Linked DNA regions of Aggregicoccus sp. 17bor-14. The protein of the gene in region 1 interacts with the protein of each later gene in a pairwise test. Links are inferred from orthologs where the notes say so. Each region holds a gene or a part of one and is shown in the gene's direction. Other genes may lie near its edges. The genes, in order: FGE12_RS21790 and priA.

The links.
Region 2: the proteins of FGE12_RS21790 (region 1) and priA interact in binary tests that used the Escherichia coli proteins (3 or more experiments, as listed by UniProt). The link is inferred for Aggregicoccus sp. 17bor-14 from one-to-one orthologs.

The regions. Positions count from the first base shown.
Region 1 is NZ_VJZZ01000012.1:88,058-91,147, forward strand. What follows is about bases 307-3,090. They hold FGE12_RS21790 (single-stranded DNA-binding protein), read left to right. Parts: upstream 307-1,337; coding sequence 1,338-1,844; downstream 1,845-3,090. Other genes in these bases: FGE12_RS21785 (MFS transporter), read left to right, coding at 307-1,141; FGE12_RS21795 (succinate dehydrogenase), read right to left, coding at 1,954-2,625; FGE12_RS21800 (Hsp33 family molecular chaperone HslO), read left to right, coding at 2,894-3,090. In the rest of the region: more of FGE12_RS21785, read left to right, coding at 1-306. UniProt on the Escherichia coli protein: Plays an important role in DNA replication, recombination and repair. Binds to ssDNA and to an array of partner proteins to recruit them to their sites of action during DNA metabolism. Acts as a sliding platform that migrates on DNA via reptation.
Region 2 is NZ_VJZZ01000007.1:115,517-118,751, forward strand. The notes cover bases 251-3,179. They hold priA (primosomal protein N'), read left to right. Parts: upstream 251-556; coding sequence 557-2,803; downstream 2,804-3,179. Other genes in these bases: FGE12_RS14980 (TVP38/TMEM64 family protein), read right to left, coding at 251-422; FGE12_RS14990 (DUF4388 domain-containing protein), read left to right, coding at 2,819-3,179. In the rest of the region: more of FGE12_RS14980, read right to left, coding at 1-250; more of FGE12_RS14990, read left to right, coding at 3,180-3,235.

The DNA.
Region 1 (3,090 bases):
GCTCAAGTTCCTCTGGGCGCCGCTGATGGACCGCTACGTCCCTCCCTTCCTGGGACGGCGGCGTGGCTGGATGCTCGTCACCCAGGTGCTGCTCGCGGTGGGGCTGCTGGTGATGGCGTCCATCAACCCGCAGGCCACGCCCGGCCTGATGGCGGCCGTCGCCGTGGCGGTGGCCTTCTTCGCTGCGAGCCAGGACATCTCCATCGACGCCTTCCGCACCGACTCCCTCACGGAGGAGGAGCGTTCGATGGGCATCGCCACCTTCAACGTGGGCTACCGCGTGGGCATGGTGGTGGCGATGTCGCTCGCGCTGATCATCGCGGCCAAGGCCAGCTGGCGCGTCAGCTACAGTGTGATGGCCGCCTTCATGCTCGTGGGCGTGGTGGCCACCTTCCTCGCGCGCGAGCCGCTCGCGCTGCGCCCGCCGCGCAATCTGGTGCAGGCGGTGGTGCTGCCCTTCCGCGAGTTCATGTCGCGCGGCTGGGCTGCGCTGGTCGCCATCGCCTTCATCCTCATCTTCCGGGTGGGCGACGCGGTGGCAGCGGCGATGAATACGCCCTACGTGCTGCGGCTGGGCTTCACCCTCATCCAGGTAGGCACCATCCAGAAGGGCGTAGGCATGGCCTGCGCCATCGGCGGCGCGGTGCTGGGCGGCATGCTGGTGAGCCGCCTGGGCGTGCGGCGCAGCCTGCTGCTCTTCGGCTCGGCGCAGGCGGCCACCAACCTGCTCTACATCGCGCTGGGCACGCGCGGAACGGACGCCGTCTTCCTCGGCTTCGCCGTGGGCGCGGACAACTTCGCGGGCGGCCTGGGCAGCGCGGCCATCACCGTGTTCATCACGGCGCTGTGCAACAAGAACTTCTCCGCGACCCAGTACGCGCTGCTCTCCAGCCTCTCCGCGGTGCCGCTGCAGCTGCTGGGCGGCTTCTCCGGCGTGCTCGTGGAGTGGCTGGGCTGGCCCGCCTTCTTCACCGCCACCGCGCTCGCCATGGCGCCCGCGCTGCTGCTGCTCCTGCTGCTGCCGCCGGACCTGGGCGCGCCGAAGCCGGACCCGGAGCTCGCCCCCGAGCTTCCCGAGGCGGACGACACCGGCACCGCCGCGGCCCCGCGCCTGGGCGAGACCGGCACCGCGCGCCGCTAGCGCCCCCGCTGCACCACAGCCCTGTAGCGAAAGAGGGGGCAGGCAGCCGACCGGACGCTTCCGGAGCCGATTTACCGGCCTGGAATTCGCGGCGTGTCAGCCCCCGCTGCTATAGCTCTCCTTCAGCCGCCGGGGAGGTCCCGGCGGTACGTACAACCGGCCCGCAACGGACCGGTTCTCGAAAGGAAGGGCAGTCATGGCTGGAGGCGTGAACAAGGTCATCCTCATCGGCAATCTCGGCGCGGACCCGGAGGTGCGCTTCACCCCAGGCGGGCAGGCGGTCGCGAACTTCCGCATCGCCACGAGCGAGAGCTGGCAGGACAAGAATGGCCAGAAGCAGGAGCGGACCGAGTGGCACCGCATCGTCGTCTGGGGAAAGCTCGCGGAGCTCTGCGGCGAGTACCTGAAGAAGGGGCGGCAGTGCTACATCGAGGGCCGCCTGCAGACGCGCGAGTGGACGGACAAGGAGAACAAGAAGAACTACACCACCGAGGTGGTGGCCAACACCGTCCAGTTCCTCGGCAGCCGTGACGGCGCGGGCGCAGAGGGTGGCGGTGGCTTCAGCCGCGGCCCGCGCACGGGCGGCGGTGGCGGCGGCGGGGCCTCTCGCGGCGGCGGGGACGACTACGGCGCGCCGCCCCCCGGCATGGACGACCACAACCAGGGCGGCCACGGCGGCGGGGACGACGACATCCCGTTCTAGGCGCCTCCGCCCTCTCCTCCGGGAGAGGGCACCGAACCCCTGAAAAGCGAAACGGCCGCTCCGGACTCTCCGGGGCGGCCGTCTTGCTTTCGGACCCTCGCGGGAGCGACTACCCGCCGAAGGCCTCACCCGCGCGGTACAGCGCGTAGACCGCGCCCCAGCTCATCGCGAGCAGGAGGGCGAAGAAGCCGAGCGCCACCGGCTCGAAGCGGCGCATGGAGCGCTCGGTGGCGAGGATGCCCCAGCTCATGCAGAAGCCCTGGATGCCATTGGCCAGGTGGTAGCTCACGGCGAGGGTGCCCAGCAGGTAGACGATGAGCGTAGGGGTGTGGTGGTGCATCTCGCCCGCGATGTCGCTGAAGGCCTCGGGGGCGCCGCCGCCCAGGCGCGGGTGGAGGAAGGCCAGGTAGATGTGCGCGCAGAGGAACGCGAGCAGGCCCACTGCGCTCAGGCGCTGCAGGATGTACTTGGTGTTGCCGTAGTTGTTGTAGCTGCCGTTGTTGGGGCGGAAGCTGAAGAGGCGCTGGATGCCCCAGCCGGTGTGCATGAGCAGGGGCAGCAGCACCACGAGCCAGGTGAGCACCTGGGCGAAGGGGTGCTTGTACTCGGTCACCGAGCGCTGCCACGCGCTCGCGCCCTGGAAGGCGGCGAGGTTGTTCCACAGGTGCACCACCGTCCACACGCCCAGCGGCACCACCGAGAGGAAGCTGCCCAGGCGGGAGGTGAGGAGCGAGTTCTTCTGCGGGACGGCGGAGGCGGCAGGGGTGCTCGGGGTGCTCATCGGAGGCTCCAGCGAGGCCGGGCGCGCGCGCGGGGGCGCTCGCCCGGGGATGACGTCGTACGGGGCTTATATCCGCACCCCCCGGCCGCCCTGATCGCCTTTTTCGCGCCGGGCGCCCGCAGTGCCCGTCCCAAGCATTAGCCCCACCCGGGGGCTCCAATGAGGCTTGAACGGGCCCTGGGTGAGCCCCCGCCCTCCAGGCACAAGGGCGGCAGGGCGTGCTTTCGCGTTGGCGGCGGGGCAGGGCGCAGGCTAGTGAACCGTCCCTATGGCCGACGAACTCGTCAGTGGACTTCTCAAGGACGTGGACCTGCGCGTGGTGCTGGTCACCGCCGGGACCCTCGTGCGCAAGGCGCGCGCCCTGCACTCCGCGGAGCCCGCGGCCGCGGCGCTGCTCGCGCAGGGGCTCACGGGCGCCGCGCTGCTCGCGGCGCTGCAGAAGGAGAAGGGCCGCATCAACCTGCA
Region 2 (3,235 bases), on another replicon or contig:
AAGGGAAAGAGGGGCGAGAGGCGCAAGAGCAACACCACCTTGAAGCCCTGCGCCCCCACCGCGCGGTCCACCGCGGCAAAGCGGGGCTGGCTCGCGAGCCTGCGCTCGATGGGGCCGCGCAGCACGGTGCGCCCCAGCACGAAGGCGGCCATCGCCCCGAGCATGCTCGCCACCATCACCAGCAGCGTGCCCTGCACCGGTCCGTAGGCGAAGCCCGCGGCGAGCGTGAGCACCGAGCCCGGGATGAGCAGCACGCACGCGAGCACGTAGGCCGCGACGTACAGCGCCGCCCCCGCGCCGCCCGCCCCACGCATCTGCTCCACCAGCGCGAGCAGCCACCGGTTCAGCGGCAGCAGGAACAGCGCCGCCCCCGCCCCCGCCACGACCAGCGCCGCCAGCGTCCACTTCGCTCCTGCCCTCATGCGCCTCCCCGCGCGGCCCTGGGGCCGCTTCACCCGCGTTCTACGCGCGAGCCGCACGCCCGGTCACACCCGAAGGCTTCCGTGCGCAAGGAACTGGGCAGGTCAGGGTCCGCCTGTAGAGTGTGCAGCCTGCCGTGAGCTCGCCCTCCCTCGCCTCCGTCGCCGTCGGCCGCCCCGTGCGCGGCGAGTTCACCTACCGCATCCCGGAGGAGCTCGCCGGTCAGCTCGCGCCCGGCCAGCGCGTGCTCGTGCCCTTCGGCCGCGGCAAGGCGCTCGGCTTCTACCTGGGCCCCGCGCAGCCGCCGCCCGAGGCGGCCCTGCCGCGCCTCAAGCCCATCCACAGCGTGCTCGAGGCCTCGCCGGCGCTGCCCGCGGATCTCATCGCGCTCCTGCGCTTCGCCGCCGAGCACTACCGCTACCCGCTCGGCGAGGTGATCCGCGGCGCGCTGCCCCCGGGCCTCTCCAAGGCCGAGGAGGAGCACGAGGCGCGCCCCGACGTGCAGCACTTCGCGCGTGCCCTCACCACCGAGGTGCCCGCGGCACTCGCGCGCGCTCCCGCACAGTCCGCCGCGCTCGCGTACCTGCTCGCGGTGGGGGGAAGGGCGCCGCTCGAGGAGGTCGCGCACGCCATCCCCGGCGCGCGCGAGACGCTGAAGAAGCTCGCCCAGCGCGGCCTCGTGCGGCTGGAGGAGGAGGTGCTGCAGCCCGGCGTGCGCGAGGGGCTCGCGCAGGGCCGCCCCGCGCAGCTCACCCCCGAGCAGGCCGCGGCCGGCCAGGTGCTCGAGGCGGCGCTGGATGCCGGCGGCTTCAAGCCCTTCCTGCTGCACGGGGTGACGGGCAGCGGCAAGACCGAGGTCTACCTGCGCGCGGTGGAGCACGCGCGCGCGCAGGGCAAGGGCAGCCTCATCCTGGTGCCGGAGATCGCCCTCACCCCGCAGCTGGTGGGGCGCTTTCGCAGCCGCTTCGGCGCGGACGTGGCCGTGCTGCACTCGGGCCTCAAGGACCGCGAGCGGCTCTTCCACTGGCAGGCGCTGCGCAAGGGCTCGGTGCACATCGCGGTGGGCGTGCGCAGCGCCATCTTCGCGCCGGTGGACCGGCTCGGCCTCGTGGTGGTGGACGAGGAGCACGACCCCTCCTTCAAGCAGGAGGAGAAGCTGCGCTACCAGGCGCGCGACCTCGCCGTGGTGCGCGCGAAGCAGGCCGGCGCGGTGGTGGTGCTGGGCTCGGCCACCCCGGCGCTCGAGACGCTGGAGAACGCGCGGCGCGGGCGCTACGGGCTCATCGAGCTGCGCCGCCGCGTGGACGACCGCCCCATGCCCTCGGTGGAGCTGGTGGACCTGCGCATCGAGCGCCCGCGCGAGGGCGCACCCACCACCGAGGAGGCGCCGGTGCTCAGCCGGCCCCTGCTGGACGCGATGGAGCAGACGCTCGAGCGCGGCCAGCAGGTCATCCTCTTCCTCAACCGCCGCGGCCACAGCACCTTCCTGCTCTGCGAGGTGTGCGGCCACACGCTCAAGTGCAGCGAGTGCGACGTGTGCCTCACCCACCACCGCGGGCAGGGCAAGGTGGTGTGCCACTACTGCGGCCTCGCCACCGCCGTGCCCGAGCGCTGCAGCGAGTGCACCGGGCCGCTCTTGCGCCTGGGCGTGGGCACCGAGCGCGTGGAGGCCGAGGTCGCCGAGCGGCTGCCGCGCGCGCGCGTGGCCCGGCTGGACCGCGACTCGGCCACCAGCGCCGAGCGCCTCACCGAGCTGCTCGCCGCCTTCGCGCGCCGGGAGATCGACGTGCTGGTGGGCACGCAGATGGTGGCCAAGGGGCACGACTTCCCCGGCGTCACGCTGGTGTGCGTGGTGATGGCGGACACCTCGCTCGCCATCCCGGACTTCCGCGCCGGCGAGCGCACCTTCCACCTGCTCACCCAGGTGGGCGGGCGCGCGGGGCGCGGCAAGGACCCGGGGCGCGTCCTCATCCAGAGCTACAACCCGGACGCCGAGCCCGTGCGCCGCGTGCTCGCCCACGACTTCGACGGCTTCAGCGAGCAGGAGCTGCAGTGGCGCAAGGCGCTCGCCTATCCGCCCTTCGCCCGCCTCGCCGCCATCCGGCTCGAGGGGGAGAACGCGGAGCAGACCGCGGGCGTCGCGCGCTTCCTCGGAGACCACCTCGCGCGCCGCATGCCGCCCCCGTCCGCCGGGGTGCGCCTGCTAGGGCCCGCGCTCGCCCCCATCAGCCGCATCCGCGGCAAGACGCGCTGGCAGCTGCTGCTCAAGGCGCCCACCCACGCCGCGCTCGCCCCCCTGCTCGCCAGCCTGGAATCGAAGCTCGACGACGTGCCCGCGAGCGTCCGGGTGGTGATCGACGTGGACCCGGGCGCGATGCTGTAGACTTTCCAGCCCCCTATGGCCGCGCCGGTCCTCCTCGTCCACGACGACATCGCCACCATCGCCGCCGTGCGCCGCCTCCTCGCGCGCGAGGGACACGAGGTCATCCTCGCCACCTCCGCCGCAGACGCGCTCATCGCCTACGGCCACCACCTGCCCGCCCTGCTGGTGCTCGCGCCCTCGGTGGAGAGCGGCCGCGGCCACGTGGTGCTGGACGAGCTCGCGCAGCACCCGGACGGCCGGCTCGCGCGCGTGCTGCTGCTCGGCGAGCCCATCCCCGGCTACGGCGCGCCCGTGGCCCCGCTGCCCCTGGACGGCCCCGCCTTCCTCCAGCAGGTGGACTCCCTCGTGCGCTCGCCCACCGAGGCGGACGCCTGGTACGTCATCGAGAACCGCGCCTCGGCCGAGCGCGCTCCCTACTTCCCCGCCCAGCCG